4 regions of the Vreelandella sp. 2A-K22 genome follow, and region 3 is predicted to be linked to each of the others. Evidence: predicted binding sites of a transcription regulator. Region 3 holds the regulator's gene; each other region holds the start of a gene.
What was found. The regulator LexA, encoded in region 3, represses DNA repair genes until DNA is damaged. The targets are predictions, from matches to a motif close to TACTGTNTANNTANACAGTA.
Positions count from the first base shown of each region.

Region 1: ACW17M_RS22375 (LexA family protein) is a predicted target of LexA. The motif match lies at 2,294-2,313, and genes of this name have one in related genera.
Region 2: uvrD (DNA helicase II) is a predicted target of LexA. The motif match lies at 2,071-2,090, and genes of this name have one in related genera.
Region 4: ACW17M_RS11465 (LexA family protein) is a predicted target of LexA. The motif match lies at 1,633-1,652, and genes of this name have one in related genera.

Region 1 is NZ_JBSUGC010000021.1:38,056-42,267, reverse strand. Features, by position in the region: gene ACW17M_RS22385 (sodium-dependent transporter) at 1-516, shown strand, start outside; gene ACW17M_RS22380 (Y-family DNA polymerase) at 478-1,842, opposite strand; gene ACW17M_RS22375 (LexA family protein) at 1,839-2,270, opposite strand; gene glyA (serine hydroxymethyltransferase) at 2,514-3,779, shown strand; gene ACW17M_RS22365 (phosphomannomutase) at 3,887-4,212, opposite strand, start outside.
Region 2 is NZ_JBSUGC010000001.1:164,083-168,294, reverse strand. Features, by position in the region: gene ACW17M_RS00790 (sodium-dependent transporter) at 1-475, shown strand, start outside; gene ACW17M_RS00785 (PA3496 family putative envelope integrity protein) at 565-780, opposite strand; gene hexR (transcriptional regulator HexR) at 1,106-1,957, shown strand; gene uvrD (DNA helicase II) at 2,142-4,212, shown strand, end outside.
Region 3 is NZ_JBSUGC010000004.1:38,743-42,954, forward strand. Features, by position in the region: gene ACW17M_RS06400 (L,D-transpeptidase family protein) at 1-439, opposite strand, end outside; gene ACW17M_RS06405 (TetR/AcrR family transcriptional regulator) at 417-1,109, opposite strand; gene lexA (transcriptional repressor LexA) at 1,377-2,057, shown strand; gene ACW17M_RS06415 (energy-coupling factor ABC transporter permease) at 2,066-2,737, opposite strand; gene purU (formyltetrahydrofolate deformylase) at 2,777-3,631, opposite strand; gene ACW17M_RS06425 (ribonuclease J) at 3,862-4,212, shown strand, end outside.
Region 4 is NZ_JBSUGC010000007.1:134,838-139,049, reverse strand. Features, by position in the region: gene ccmB (heme exporter protein CcmB) at 1-598, opposite strand, end outside; gene ccmA (cytochrome c biogenesis heme-transporting ATPase CcmA) at 883-1,503, opposite strand; gene ACW17M_RS11465 (LexA family protein) at 1,701-2,081, shown strand; gene ACW17M_RS11460 (IMPACT family protein) at 2,081-2,707, shown strand; gene ACW17M_RS11455 (sodium ion-translocating decarboxylase subunit beta) at 2,938-4,212, opposite strand, start outside.

The sequences.
Region 1 (4,212 bases), on a different contig from region 3:
CTGATGCTCTCTATGGCAGCGCTGACCTCTTCGATCTCTATGGTCGAAGCCACGGTTTCCTGGCTGTGCGACAACAAAGGTATCTCGCGTTCGGCAGCCGCCTGGGGCACCGGTATTGTGCTGTGGTTGATTAGCACACTGGCGATGCTGTCGTTTAACCTGGGCGCGGATTGGACACTGGCCGGTAAGAACTTCTTTGACTGGCTGGATTATTTAACCTCGCGCTGGATGATGCCGTTGGGTGGTCTGGGCACGGTAGTGGTAGCGGGGTTTGTGCTGAAAAGCGAGACCTTCCGCGACGAGCTGGGGCTTGCTCCCTTGCCTTATGCGCTGTGGCTGACCATGGTGCGCTACGTTAGCCCGCTGGGCATTGTGGTGATTTTTGTCGACGCGCTGGGCGTTTATCAGGTCTCGTTTGCGGCTCACTGGCCCTGGTTGCTGGGGATTCTGTTTGCCATGGTCGCGCTTGGAGAAACCTTAAGCCCGCGGCTGCGTACTGCGCTTAGCGCTGGTTAACGCCTGCTGTTTTTTCTGCTTCTCTTTCTGCTTTGCCTCGGCGGCGGCGACTGCGCCGGGGTGAGTGCCCACTTTCATCAACTCGTCCCAGCGCGTGGTATAGCGGTCTGAGCGGTGGGCGCAGCGCAGTTGCCAAGCAGCAGGGGCATCCGTCATACCAAAGCTGATAGTGCCTTGCCCCATGCGCTGGTTGATCTGATCCACGGTTGCCATTAAAAACGGATGGCGATCACGGACTGGCGGATGCAGCAGCGAAAGCTGGTGCTGCTCTGCATCCACTAAATCCAGCAGCATCACGCCAGCTTTCATGAACTGGTAGCGGGGGCGATGAATCTGCTCAAGGCCTTGGCGTACGGCATCAAGGATCACCCGGGTATCGTCGCTGGGTGAGGGCAGGGCGATCAGCGCCTGCGGGAAGTATTGCAACTGATCGCGGCGATGACGGTTAGTGTTGAGAAATACCATCACCGCACGAGCTAAGCTACGTTGCTCGCGAAGTTTTTCAGCGCTGCGCTGGGCGTGGCGCCGTAGTGCATTATGTACTTCTGCAAAAACGCCGGTGGGCTGGCCGAAAGAGCGCGAGGTCATAATGCGTTGGCGCGGTTGATCCAGGGCGTTCATCTCCATACAAGGCGTGCCACGCAGCTCGAGCGCGGTGCGCGCCAGCACCACAGAGAAGCGCTTGCGCAACTGCTTGTCGTCGCTTTGACGCAAGTCCCAAGCGGTGGTCACGCCGCCAATCGCTAAGCGCCCGGCAAGCCGATGGCCGACGCCCCACACGCTGCCCACCGGCGTACGTTTGAGCAGCGCCTGCGTCGTGTGATCTTGTCCATTAAGCAGGCAAACGCCTTGGTAATGTGGGTCTTGCTTGGCAAGGTGATTGGCTAATTTGGCGAGCGTGTGGGTGGGTGCCAGCCCAACACACACCGGTAACCCTAAATGGCGGCGAATACGATGGTGCAATTCTCGCCCCAGCCTCTCACACTGCTCTGTGGTTAATCCTTCCAGGTAGACGAACATTTCATCTATTGAGTAGGGCGCAATTGCAGGGCAGGCATCGCGTAGTAGTTGGGTCAGCCGTGCCGACATATCTCCGTAGAGTTCATAGTTAGACGACAGCAGGTGGATCTCGCCGCGCTGACGCATTTCTTCAAGCTTGAAGGCTGGCGCACCCATAGGGATACCCAGCGCTTTTAACTCGGCGGAGCGGGCGATGACACAGCCGTCGTTGTTCGACATTACCCCCACGGGCCTACCTTCCAGCTTGGGCTGAAAAACCCGCTCGCAGCTGACGTAGAAGTTGTTGGCATCGACTAGACCGATCATCGCAAGTACTCGTGCACGACGGCGCGCACTACCCCCCATAGCTGGCAGTCGCTGCCTTCAAGTGGCAGTGGCGGATAGTTAGGATGTGTTGAGCACAGGTGCGGCGTTCCCCGATAGAGCGCATAGCGTTTAATTAGGGCCTCGCCCTCTAGCATAGCGACCAGAATATGTCCCAGTTGCGGTTCAATACTGCGATCAACCACCAGCAAATCACCCTCAAAAATTCCCCAACCCTCCATGCTGTCGCCGGTGGCGGTGACATAAAACGTCTCAGTAGGGTTTTTAACCAGCCGTGTGTTGAGATCCAGCGTGCATGGCTCGTAATCCTGGGCTGGCGAAGGAAAGCCACTAAAACCAGCGCGGCCACAAGGCTGCGGCTGAGAGGTTAACGGCAAGGCAGGGGTAAAGTGAGAAGACTGGCCCGGCATCGTCGGCATCCTGGTGCTTAAAATATTGTATAAATATACAGTATTTTGCATGGCGAAGGAAAACGCAAATTGACGCCCCCTGAGATCGCTTCATTGTGTTCGCGATGACACTTTCTCTGTCATTACATGAATCACGCTCATGCAAGACCTGACGAGGATGCGATGAAAGTCGCGTCAGGCTGCGTTATGATAGCGCCCTCGCTTCTTCCATGATGACCCTTTCTCGTTACGAGGTTCCCGCCGATGTTCAGCCGCGATATGACAATTGCCGGATTTGATGATGTGCTGTTTGATGCCATGCAGAAAGAAGTGGAGCGCCAAGAGGCCCACATCGAACTGATCGCTTCCGAAAACTACGCCAGCCCCCGCGTACTCGAAGCTCAGGGCAGCCAGCTGACCAATAAATACGCTGAGGGCTACCCCGGTAAGCGCTACTACGGCGGCTGTGAGTTCGTCGATATCGCTGAAAACCTGGCCATTGATTACGCCAAAGAGCTGTTCGGCGCCACCTACGTGAACGTTCAGCCCCACTCAGGCTCGCAAGCCAACAGCGCGGTGTTCCAAGCGCTGGTTAAGCCAGGCGATACCATTTTAGGTATGAGCCTGGATGCGGGCGGCCACCTGACCCACGGTGCCAAGCCTAATTTTTCTGGCAAACACTACAACGCCATTCAGTACGGTCTGGATGAGCAGGGGTTAATTGATTACGATCAAGTGGCTCAGCTTGCTCGCGAGCACAAGCCCAAAATGATCATCGCCGGCTTCTCAGCCTATTCACAAATTGTTGATTGGGCCAAGTTCCGTGAAATCGCCGATGAAGTAGGCGCTTACTTACTCGTTGATATGGCCCACGTCTCTGGTCTGGTCGCGGCAGGCGTATACCCCAGCCCCTTGCCCCATGCCCATGTGGTCACCTCCACCACCCACAAAACCCTACGCGGCCCCCGCAGTGGCGTGATTCTCTCAGCGGAAAACGACGCTGATATCGAGAAGAAGCTGCAGTCAGCGGTTTTCCCCGGCGGCCAGGGTGGCCCCTTGATGCACGTAATCGCCGCCAAAGCGATCTGCTTCAAAGAGGCTATGGAGCCCGAGTTCAAAACCTACCAGCAGCAGGTAGTTAAGAACGCTCAGGCAATGGCCAAGGTGTTTATCGATCGCGGTTACGACATCGTCTCTGGTGGTACCGAAGACCACCTCTTCCTGCTTTCGCTGATTAAGCAGGGCGTAACGGGCAAAGATGCCGATGCTGCTTTGGGTCGTGCTCATATCACCGTGAACAAGAACGCTGTTCCTAACGACCCGCAAAGCCCGTTTGTCACCTCTGGCCTGCGTATTGGCACCCCGGCGGTGACCACGCGCGGTTTCAGTGAACAAGAGTGTAGTACGTTGGCAGGTTGGATCTGTGACATTCTGGACGTACTGGCCAAGGGCGAAGACACCAGCGCCATCGAAACCCAGGTGTTGGATAAAGTGGCCGAGGTTTGTGCGCGGCTTCCGGTTTATAAATAAGCAGCTGTAACCATTCTCCTTGGCGAAGGATAGCCACAAAGAACGGGCGGCCCATTAGGGTCGCCCGTTCTTTGTTAGTGCTCTGTTCTTTGCTAAGAGTAAGGCCCCTAGTTCAGCTTTTCGAGAGCGGCCAAGCTCTGTTTTACCAGTGCCGATGCGTCTGCTTGTGAAGCAGATTCGCTATAGCAGCGCAGCTCCGGTGCATTGCCAGAGGGGCGAAGGTGCACGATATCGCCATTTTCAAGCGTGGCTCTCAAGCCATCAGTGCTATTGATTGCTGAAATGCCAGCTTGTAAACCTAATGTTTGCTGCATCAGCTCAGGTGAGGTTTGCCATTCGGTCAGCAACGCATGGCTTTTCTCCGTGGCGAAATCCTTGAGTCGGTCGCTTGCCGTATAGCGGGCAGGTAAGTCAGCGATTAGCTGCGAGAGGT
Region 2 (4,212 bases), on a different contig from region 3:
GCTGATTTTCGTTACCCTACCACTGGCCTTTGGCAATATTGATGGTGGTTTACTTTTAGGTTTGATGTTCTTTCTGCTGCTGACGTTTGCGGCATTAACATCGGCCATTTCACTGCTTGAGCCCGTGGTGGAATTCATTGAAGAGCGCACGCCGCTAGGCCGCGTCATGGCTACCGTTGTGGCCGGTGTGGGTGCTTGGTTACTGGGTATTGCAGCGCTGCTGTCATTTAACGTGTGGAGCGAACCGCTGCTGTTTGGACTGGGCGTGTTTGACCTGCTGGATACGCTGACCAGCAAAATAATGCTGCCGCTGACGGGGCTGGGTGCGATCCTATTCACCGCTTGGTGCCTGGAGCGCAGCAGTGTGGAAGACGAACTGGGTCTTTCAGCGACCGGCAAGAGCGTATGGAACATCATCGCGCGCTATGTAGCGCCCGCTGGCGTTATTGCCGTGTTCGTAACAGGGCTAATCTAAGCTGAGCCGCCAAGGCCCTGCTAACCGGCAGGGCAGCGTGGTTCTGCGCAGATAATAGTTGCGCCCCTAACCTCTTGGCACCCTAAAACTTAGTGCAATTCGCTCTCTTGCCGATCTTCATCAGGCAAGGGGGCGATATCCCGCGATAACTTTTGAAACTCACGATGAAGCTCAATACCCCGCCGCGCTCTTAAGCTGCGTTGGGCAGCGCTGCGCTGGCGCTGGGCATGCTCATCGACTTCCATACTCATAAAGATGTCGAGCAATTCGCTTTTAACCGAGGTGATTCGTTCGACGTTTCTCATAATCGACGTTCCTCCAGATGAATATGCCTTCGTCCACCTGCATCCGTGACGACTGTGATGATGCAGTGCGGCACTTCAATTATTACTATAACCTACTTGACAAAATGATGACCAATCTTAAAAAAACTGACTAACGACCTTAAACGCTGTTGGATCGCTGCCTAATAGTTTGTGGCCCTATGGGCTCATTGAGGCATACTGTTCTTATCGCATTGAAGCAATACGAAGCATCACAGTGAGCAGATAGGCAGAAACGGTCGTTTAAAACGACTGTATATTGGCGTACTGTTAACTACCTGTTGGTTGAGCACCCAAGGAGCTGAACGTGAGTCGCGCCCTGTTCGATGAAATGAGACGCCGCATGGAGCACTTTCGACGCTCCGAGCAAAAAGTGGCGCGGTTTGTACTGCGCAACCCCGAAGAGGTCATCCACATGCGCATTGTGGATCTGGCCACCGAAGCCACCGTTAGCGAACCTACCGTGGTGCGCTTTTGTCGTGCGCTGGGGTGCAATGGCTTTCAGGATTTCAAGCTACAGCTGGCGCAAATGCTGGCCAGCGGCAGTCAGTTCGCGCAATTCTCCATGAACGACAGCGACTCGGTCGCTGAATTTTCCCACAGCATCTTCGACTCGACCGTAGGTACACTGCTCTCGGTTCGTGACCGGCTGGATAACGATGCCCTGGGCCGTGCGGTAAACGCCCTGGCGATGGCCAACCGGGTCGAGTTCTATGGCTTTGGGGCTTCCGGTGCAGTGGCCTTTGATGCCCAGCACAAGTTTTTTCGCCTGCAGATCTCCACTTCTGCCTACGCCGACCCGCATATGCAGAATATGTCGGCAGTGACCTTGAACGATGGCGATGTGGTGGTGGCAATTTCACAAACCGGCCGTACCAAAGCGCTAGTCGCCAGCGTACGCCTGGCTCGCGAGGCGGGTGCAACAGTCATTGGCCTGTGCCCCAGCGGCTCGCCACTCGCCGAAGAGGTCAGCCTGCCGCTGTATATCGATGTCCATGAAGACACCGAAATCTACACCCCGCTTAGCTCGCGCATTGCCCATCTGGTGCTGATCGATGTACTCGCCGTGGGTGTGGCCAAAACCCGCGGGCCGAAACTCGCCGAACAGCTCAAAGCAGTTAAAAAGAGCCTGAATACGCTGCGTTTCCCAGAAGAATAATTAGCTTCTTAGCGCTGCCATAACTATAAGCCTCGGTGCCGAGGACAGGCTTACGCGAGGGCGCTGTTAGAAAGTTTTTAAAGGTAGCAGTTGCGAATAACTGCAATCACTACACCTGTATACACAGCCAGTTCGCTGGCTGTGCTAGACTAGCCGCCTATTTTTTGATCCGGCAGCGGCTACTATGGACGACGTCACGGCGATTCTCGATCAGCTCAACTCCGCCCAGCGCGAAGCAGTGAGCGCCCCTCAAGGTAATCTGTTGGTGCTCGCAGGCGCAGGCTCCGGTAAAACCCGCGTGCTGGTGCATCGCATCGCCTGGCTGATGCAGGCCGAAGGGCTGTCCCCTTATGCCCTGCTGGCAGTGACCTTTACCAATAAAGCCGCCAAAGAGATGCGCACCCGCCTTGAGGCACTGCTGAGCATCTCGATGCGCCATGTATGGGTGGGCACCTTTCACTCCATCGCCCACCGCCTGCTGCGCACCCACTGGCAGGACGCCAAGCTACCGCAACACTTTCAGATTATCGATTCTGACGATCAGCTACGCCTGGTCAAACGGCTGTTGAAAGATTACTCGATCGACGACGAACGCTTCCCACCCCGCCAAGTGCAGCACTTTATCTCCGGCTGCAAAGAGGAGGGACTGCGCCCACACCAAGTCAATGTGGATGGCGATGCCTACATGGGCCAGATGGTCGAGCTCTACGAGCGCTACCAACTTACCTGCGAGCGCGGCGGCCTGGTCGATTTCGGTGAACTGCTGCTGCGAAGCCTGGAGCTACTACGCGACAACCCGGCGCTGTTAAACCACTACCAGGAGCGCTTTGGTCATGTACTGGTAGATGAGTTCCAAGATACCAATACCCTGCAATACGCTTGGCTAAAACTGCTCACCGGCATGAAGACGCCGATGACGGCGGTGGGTGATGACGACCAGTCGATCTACGGCTGGCGCGGTGCCAAGGTGGAGAATATCAGCCGCTTTGAGCAAGAGTTTCCGCAAACCCACACCGTACGGCTTGAACAGAACTATCGCTCCACCAGCGCCATCCTGGAAGCCGCCAATACGCTGATCAGCCACAACAGCGAGCGGATGGGTAAAAACCTGTGGACTGACGGCATCGAAGGCGAGCCGATCTCAATTTACGCTGGGTTTAACGACCTGGAAGAAGCCCGCTATATCGTCGATACCATCAAGGAGAAGGTCGACGAAGGCTTTAACCGCCGCGATATCGCGATTCTCTACCGCTCAAACGCTCAGTCGCGGCTGCTGGAAGAGACGCTGATTCGCCAAGGCATGCCCTACCGTATTTACGGCGGCCACCGCTTCTACGAGCGCCTGGAAATCAAGAATGCCCTGGCCTACCTTCGCCTGATGCTCAACCGCGACGACGATGCCTCGCTGGAGCGGGTGATTAACGTACCCACCCGCGGCATCGGCACGCGCACGGTCGAGATTGTCCGCCTGCGCGCTCGGGAACAAAGTATCCCTCTCTGGCAAGCGCTCCACGATGCGATTAACGACGGCACCTTGAAAGGCCGCGCGGCCAATGCCGTGCAAACCTTCGCCAACCTGATCGAGCAGCTCGATAACGATGCCTCTGGCATGGCGCTGCATGAAATTATCGATCACGTCACGATACACACGGGCCTGATAGAGCATCACAAAAGTGAGCGCGGCGAGAAAGGCCAAGCGCGGGTCGAGAACCTGGAAGAGTTGGTTACCGCTGCCCGTGCCTTTACCCAAGGCGATGTCTTTGAAGCGCCTGAAGCGGGCGAAGGCATGGCGGCACTGGAAGCATTTCTCTCAGAGGCCGCTCTTAACGCAGGCGACCACGAAGCCGAAGAGTTTGAGGACAGCGTACAGCTGATGACGCTGCACTCCGCCAAAGGTCTGGAGTTCCCCGTAGTATTTATTGCCGGTGTCGAGGAGGGGCTGTTTCCACACAAGATGTCCCTGGAAGAGCCGGGTAGGCTCGAAGAGGAGCGCCGGCTCTGTTACGTCGGCGTCACACGCGCTATGCAGAAGCTCTACCTCACACACGCCGAAACCCGCCGCCTGCACGGCAAAGAAGTGTTTCCACGTCCATCACGCTTTTTGCGCGAGCTACCGCCGCACCTACTCGAAGAAGTTCGCCTGCGCGGGCATATTTCCCGCCCGGTCACCGCATCGCGCACCTCCTTTGCCCAGCAAAGTGTCGAGAGCAGCGGTGATATACCCGCCTTACATGTCGGTCAAGGCGTTGAGCACC
Region 3 (4,212 bases):
AGCCGTGGGACGCAGCAACGCCCATGGGCTCGTCAGGCGGCGTCCCGTGCAGGTAAATATAGCGCCGTTGCGAGTCCACCTGACCACCGCGGTTCACGTCCTTTTCCAAGCCACACAGCCACAGTATGCGGGTCAGAATCCAGTCACGCTCTGGATGCTCTTCGGCGAGTTCGGGCGAAAATGTCTCGCCCGTCCAGCGGCGACCTCGAAACACCGCATTTTCGGGCATATCTCCGCCAATGGCCGCGCGCACATAGTGCCACCCGCGGGGGGTTTTACCACTGCCATTGCGCTCCCCGCTTCCGGCAGCACCGGATGAAATAGAACACTCATGGAGCACTTTTGGCCCTCGCCAACAGCGCAGCAACTGTTCGGTAGTATCAATCTCCAGCCAGATATGTTCCGTTGGAGGTAGCTCAGCTAGCGTAGGAGTTCGCATGTTTTCCTTCTTCTGGCTTGGCACCGTCAAGGGCTATGGGTAACGGCGCATTCATAGCAGCCACCACTACCGGGAGCAATCGCCTGACCAAATCACGCACAGATACCTGCTCGTGGTAATCCTTCTCCGCGATATCGCGTAGCGCATCGAGGCCAGACAGGGTAAAGATTACCGTGCCGAGCACAAAGTGTAGCCGCCAAAAACGCTCGGCGTCAGGCAGATCCGGCGTTGCTTTGCGCACAAGCTCGGTGAAGCGTGTAAACACATCGCCATACTCTTCCTGGATATAACGTCTTAGATGTCCCTGTGCTTGACTGTAGGCAAGACCCAGCAGGCGCATAAACACTTTCAAACTATTGCGCTCGGCGGGCACCGCGAGAACGGTAGTTGCCATGGTCTCGAGCAGTGTTTCCAGCGGGATAACGCGCCCGGCGTGTTGGCCCTCGAGCTCATCTAGCGCAGTATGAAAGCGCTGACTAAACGGATCCAGGTAGCGGGCAAAAACGGCCTGAATCAAGGCTTTTTTGGAACCAAAATGGTAATTAACAGCGGCTAAGTTAACCCGCGCTTTGCTAGTGATGTTGCGCAGCGAAGTTTCAGCAAAACCCCGCTCTGCAAACAGCACCTCGGCGGTGTCGAGTATACGGGTCACCGTATCAGATTGAGCCATGTCGCTCTCCAGGGAAACAGGTGTTTAAAACATAGCAAAATACTATGCCATAACGTAGGCGGGCTCAACGCTTGATTTATTGACAAAATGTGACGTATTAAATAAGCAGAAACTTAGTTTCAAACGATTAGAAAAATTGCATAGACATCGGCAATAGGCACAGACAAGCCATATACTGGACAGAGGAACATACTGTATACTTAAACACTTATTGATTAAGTCGACATTTAACTTGTTACTGTCTATTCACTATTTATGGAGTCTGGTATGTCGCGTCCGCTAACCGCTCGCCAACAGCACGTGTTTGATTTTATCGTTAAGACCATGGGCGAATTTGGCTACCCTCCTACCCGCGCCGAGATTGCCAAAGCACTTGGCTTCCGCTCACCCAATGCGGCTGAAGAGCACCTGCGCGCGCTGGAACGCAAAGGTGTTATTCGCATTATCCGCAACACCTCTCGCGGCATCCGCCTGCCCAACCAGGAACCTCAAGAAGTCCTGGATAGCGCAGTCACCGCCTTACCCACAACCAACGTGGAAGCCCCACCCACTGGCCTGCCTGTGATCGGGGAAGTAGCTGCCGGCAGCCCCATTTTGGCCGCCGAACATATTGATCGCTACTGCCCGCTACCGGCCGAGTACTTCACTCCCAAAGCTGACTATCTGCTGCGCGTACGCGGCCTTTCCATGAAGGATATTGGCATTTTGGAAGGTGATTTACTGGCGGTTCATCGCACTGACCGGGTTCGCGATGGCCAGATCGTGGTTGCCCGCCTGGACGATGAAGTAACGGTTAAACGCTTCAAACGCCAGGGGCACCAAGTGACGCTGTTTGCAGAGAACCCTGATTTTGCGCCCATTGAAATCGACCTGCGCTCTCAAGCGCTCGATATTGAAGGCGTTGGAGTCGGCGTAATTCGTGGTGGCAACGGCCAGGCACTCGGCTAATAAATCCGCTACTGCAGGTCGATATAGCGGTGGTCATTGAAGGTGGCCACCCAGTTTGGGTGATAGACCAGCAGGATGCTCAACAGCATGCCAGTAATAAATGCCTCTGAAGGCATTAGCAGTGGTAAAAAACGCGCATACTCCTGGGCGAGATAGATCGCCTCAGGGTCTGTACCCGCGACGATAATCAGCACTACCGCCGCCAAGCCTCCTCCCAGCGTTGCCAGCGCCGCGCCAAAAAAGCCGCAGGCAAACAGAAAGACCATCAAGTTATCCGGCAGGCGGCGATCTACCAGCCGCCATACCGTGCCAATAACGGCCGCCGGGACGATCCCGGTAACCAGCACATTTGCCCCCAGCAACATCCACTCATTGCGGCCAATCACCACCATGGCAATGTTGATCAGCACGTTGCTAATCAGCGCTAATGGCGCTTTAAAAACCAGTGTCATCAATACTGTAAAAACAAGGTGTAGCGTTAGCCAATCAACAGCCTGGGCACGAAGCTGCCACATCAGCATCACCGCCAGCGTAGTACCCAGCCAGCGGTGCTGAAGCGCTGAATCCGCTATCAACACCTGCCAGGGCCGCCCCCAAAGCGCCCATGCGATCACTGCTAACGAGAGTAGCCAGGTGAACAGCAGCGCCCAGGGCGCTAATACACTTTGCGCAAATGACATGGCGGCCTCTCAGGTTGATGGGCGGGCATTATAGAGTACTTAGCTAAATACCACTGTCTTGTTGCCATGCACCAACACACGATCCTCTAAGTGCCAACGCAAACCTCGAGCGAGCACGGCTTTCTCCACATCACGACCAAAGCGGACTAGATCAGTAGGCGTATGACAGTGGCTAACGCGATGGATATCCTGTTCGATGATGGGGCCTGCGTCGAGTTCCTCGGTCACATAGTGGCAGGTAGCGCCAATCAGCTTAACCCCCCGCTGGTAGGCCTGGTGGTAGGGCTTAGCCCCGGCAAAAGAGGGCAAAAAGCTGTGGTGAATATTGATCACTCGCCCCGCATAGCGCGCGCACAGCTCAGGGGGCAGTATTTGCATATAGCGCGCCAGCACCACGCAGTCGGCGCGGGCACTGTCGATTTCGGCCTGAACCTTGGCAAACGATGCTTGCTTATTGTCGGGGTCGACCGGTACATGGTGATAAGGAATACCGTACCACTCCGTCAGCGAACGCATATCATCATGGTTGGAGATAACCCCGACAATGTCGCAATCCAGTTCCCCCGCCTGCCAGCGGTAAAGTAGATCTACCAAGCAATGTGACTCCCGCGACACCATCAGCACTACGCGCCTACGCTGCTGGGTATCCACCAGCGACCACTGCATATTGAATTCGCTGGCTATCGGTTCAAATGCCGCGCTCAGCGCTTCCGCCGACATACCTACCGAATCCGCCAGGATTTCGTAGCGCATAAAAAAGCAGCCGGTTTCTAAATCGGAGTGCTGGCTGGCTTCGGTAATGGAGCCGCCCTGCTGGGCAATAAAGCTCGATACCCGTGCAACAATACCCACCCGGTCAGGACAGGAAACCACTAAACGATAATAATGAGACATGTGAGCTACTCTTGACCTATTGCTAAGTTAATTATGACAAACCAGCGGCTTAGGTCGCATAGTGTATCGGAAGGCCATGGATGATTGTTAGCTGCCCCTGCCTTCCCGTATAGTTAAGTCACTACTTTTTAGGTTTTTCATAACAGATGCATTCACCACGCGTTCAAATTCGTCCCCGTCGTCGTCCACCGCTGCGCATGTTGCCGCTGGGGGGATGCGGTGAGATTGGAATGAATCTAACGCTATACGGCTATGACGATCACTGGATAGCCGTGGACTGCGGCATGATGATCCGCCAGGATCTTCCCAACTCGCCACTGCAGGTACCCAATCTTGATACGCCGAAAGCACTAGGGATCGTGCCCAAAGCGCTATTTATCACCCATGGTCACGAAGACCACATTGGTGCCGCAGCCTGGCTATGGCCGATGTGGAACTGCCCCATTTACGCCACCCCGCTGGCGGCAGGCCTGTTGCGGCTAAAATTTGCCGAGCATCAGCTTAGCAGTGCGGCTATCCATGTCATTGAACCTGGCGAGGCCCTAGAGAGCGGGCCATTCACGCTGCGCTATTTACTTTTA
Region 4 (4,212 bases), on a different contig from region 3:
GCGCGCCCAGGATAGCCAGGTGTGCGGAGACACCCTCTCCAAAAATGGCCGCCTGCACCGCGCCTGCGCCAAAAATGAGCACCGGGATATACAACGGCAGCACCAGTAGCGAGAGCAGCACTCCACCCCGTGCCAAGCCAACGGTTAACGCCGCACCGATGGCGCCAATCAAACTCAAGCTTGCCGTACCCAGGGCAAGCGACAGCGCCAGCACGGCGTAGCTGCCCGCCGGCAGCGCCAGCATAATACCCAATATCGGCGCCATCAGCGCCAACGGTAGGCCTGTCAGCAGCCAATGCACGGCCACTTTGGCCAAACTTAGCGCGACTAACGGCTGCGGCGCCAATAGCAGTTGCTCCAGACTACCGTCGTCATAATCGCTACGAAACAGGCTGTCTAATGAAAGCAGCGCGGCTAACAAAGCTGCGACCCACAGCAAACCTGGAGCAATCACCGCTAACAGCTCAGGGTCGGGCGAAATAGCGATCGGGAACAGCGTGATCACCAGGGCAAAAAACACCAGTGGATTGAGCACTTCGCCACGACGTCTCAGCAATAGCGTTAAGTCACGCACGAGCGTGGCCTTCACTGCGGTCATTAACCCACCATTATGCTCACGCAGTGGCACTGCTGAAACCTGTTGGGTGGTCTCCGAGCTTTGTGAAGAGCTATTTGAAGAGCCATGTAAAGAGCTGTGCAACCCTTTCTCCTCTACCATACAAGCATCGGTGCCCAGTGGAGGTTTCCGCGAGGGCGCTGTAAACCCCTCCCTGGGCGCTACTTTTGTCATCCATGACAAAAGACCCTCGCTTCAACCTCCCCTGGCACCACGCTGTCGAGCGTTATTTAAGCCGCTATTTCCAATTGAGACAGTCCTGCTTTCTACCCTAGGGATATCCGTCTGAGCAACGGTGAAGCGGTTAACTCGTGGTGTGTCGTTACTAACACGCAGCCCCCCGCCTGAGCGTGGGCAACCAGCTGTCTTTCTAGATCAGCGACGCCGTGGCGATCAATCGCGGTAAAAGGCTCATCCAGTACCCATAGGGCGCGCGGCGTTAACGTTAAGCGCGCCAGGGCAACACGGCGCTGTTGGCCTGCCGAGAGTTGCCCTGCGGGCACATCTTCAAAGCCTGCCAACCCAACCCGTTCAAGAGCTTCCAGGCGCTGCTCTTCATTACCGCTTTGCCCGCTTAAGGCCTGGTACCAGGCTAAATTTTCTAACGGTGAAAGCCCTGATTTAATGCCTGGTGCGTGTCCTAAATAGAGCAGATTCGCGAGAAAATGTTCGCGTGTCTCGTTCATCGCAGCGCCATTCCAGAACAGTTCGCCCTGGTAGTCACTGAGCTGGCCGGAGAGAATTTTCAGAAGGCTGGTTTTACCACTACCATTGGGCCCTTCAATTCGCACTATTTCACCGCTGCGAACCTCCAGATCCAACCCTTGAAACAGCCAGCGGTCATCGCGTTCACAGGCAAGCTGTCGGGCTTGTAGACACAGGCTCAAGCGTCTCTCCTGGCATATTGATTTCGCGTCGAACTCTACACGTAAAGCCCCTTTCTCGCCACTCACACAATGCGGCGCTGGGTCGCAGCGTGATCTTCATCAATATGTCGTAAGAGCAATTATCTCTGGCACTGTATGCAAAAACAGGTCTACAATGAAAACCACTGTATGAAAGAACATGCAATGGAGATTCTCTGATGACCCTATCGATGGCAGCACCTACCGTTACGTTTGGCCGTAGACAACCGGCACCGCGCCCTTACGCAATGGCGCCTAGCATTACCCGACGCAATACCTATGCACTCAAAGTGCGTGGCAATGCACTGTGTGATTGCAACTTGTTCGATGGCGATGTCATTATTATCCGGCGCTATCAACACGATACCCAGACAGAAACTGCCGTTGCCGAAATAAACCAGCAAACGATCGCCTTGAGGCAGCTCTCTATCAGCCGCTTTGGCGTAGAGCTATGGCCAGAAGATACTTTGCAGCCAGCGCTATTTTTGCACAACCGGGATATTCAGGTACTCGGCATGGTAATGGGTGTGAAAAGTGAGACTACCTTTACGGAGCATTAATGCGCTATCGGGTTCCCGAGTTACCCACAGGGTCATGGCACACGGCTGACATTGAAGTAGAAAAGAGCCAATTTATCACCTGGATCTGCCACGCTCCCGATATCAACGCATTCACTACTCTGCTGAATGCGGCGAAAACCGCGCATCCTAATGCCAGCCACCACTGCACTGCCTACATTGCCGGGCCACCCGGCGAGCAAAATCTGATTGGCTTTTCCGATGATGGCGAGCCTGGCGGCACCGCTGGCCGCCCCATGTATCAGGTTCTCCAGGGGAGCCAACTGGGCCAGATTGGCTGTGTGGTCATTCGTTATTTTGGCGGTACAAAGCTCGGCACCGGTGGCTTAGCCCGCGCCTACGCTCAGGCGGTTAGCCATGCCCTTGAGACACTCGCTACCCGGGAAGTGGTTGAGCGCGACACCTACACCCTGCGCCTTACTTTTGCCAATGAAGCGATTGCCCGCGCCTGGTGCGAAGAGCACGACATCCCTATTGAGCAAGCCGACTACGATGGTGATGGCGTTCGCCTGACCATTGGCTGGCCACGGGACTGCCCGCTTGACCTTGCCCCGCTAGAAAACCGCTTGAAGAGTGCTATTGAGGTTCTCTCTGCACCAAAGGCATAACGCAGCAGATGAAAGGGCCCCATATGTCATTGCGAGGAGCTTGCGACGCGGCAATCTCGTTCTGCGGTGGCAAACAAACCGAGATCGCCGCGCTTCGCTCGCGATGACACTCACCGGCCATTGCGAGGAGCCTGAGACGAAGCAATCTCAAGCCTACCCTGAGAACCAACCCCAGATTGCTTCACTGCGTTCGCAATGACACCCCTATGCCGTTGATGGCAGAGGACTAGTTAACCCAGGTATTTAATCATTACCCCGGCCGCGACTGCCGACCCAATAACACCCGCCACGTTGGGGCCCATGGCATGCATCAGCAGGAAGTTATGTGGGTTGGACTCCAGCCCCACCTTATTCGCCACCCGCGCTGCCATAGGCACGGCGGAAACGCCCGCGGCACCGATCAATGGGTTGATGGGCATTTTGCTCACCAGGTTCATCAGCTTGGCCATCAATACCCCAGCGGCCGTGCCGATACCAAAGGCGACAATACCCAGACCTAATATCCCCAGCGTCTCAAATGCCAGGAAACTCTCGGCCATCAGTTTGGAGCCTACCGACAGTCCCAGGATAATCGTGACGATATTGATCAAGGCGTTTTGCGCGGTATCCGACAAGCGCTCGACTACGCCACACTCACGCATCAGATTACCGAAGCAGAACATACCGAGTAGCGGTGCCGCATCGGGCAGAAACAGCGCGACCAGAATCAGCAGCATAAGCGGGAAGATGATTTTTTCCAGCTTGGAGACCGGCCGCAACTGGGTCATCTTGATTTGACGCTCTTTATCGGTGGTCAGCAGACGCATGATGGGCGGCTGTATCAGCGGTACCAACGCCATATAGGCGTAGGCAGCCACCGCGATAGCACCCAGCAGCTCCGGCGCCAGCACGCTGGAGACGTAGATGGAGGTCGGGCCATCCGCCCCGCCAATAATACCAATGGCGGCGGCCTGATTGAGCGAGAAATCCATGATGCCCATCGAGGTGAGCGCCACGGCACCAAACAAAGTGGCAAAAATGCCAAACTGAGCGGCCGCACCTAAAAACAGCGTGCGCGGATTGGCCAGCAGCGGACCGAAGTCGGTCATGGCGCCCACACCCATAAAGATAATCAGCGGGGCGATACCTGAACCAATTGCTACTTTATAGAAGTTGTAAAGCATGCCATCGCTATAGCCGACGCCCACGGCGATATCACGTGCGGCACGCACCTGATCCGGTGCGACGCCATCGTGGGCTATCACTTTTAACGATTCACGCCAGGCTTCCGCATTCGCTAACGGATCCAGCGTCGCGCCCAGCGCTGCCGCTATCTGCTGTAGCACTGCGGGTTTCGCCACCTCGATCGCTTGGTCTAGCGCTGAAATCGCCAACCCTGCTTCGGGAATATTGGCCAGAATGCCGCCAAAGCCAATCGGCACCAGCAGCAGCGGCTCAAACTTCTTATAAATGGCCAGGTAAAGCAGCAGTAGCCCCACCATGATCATGACGGCTTGGCCAAGCTC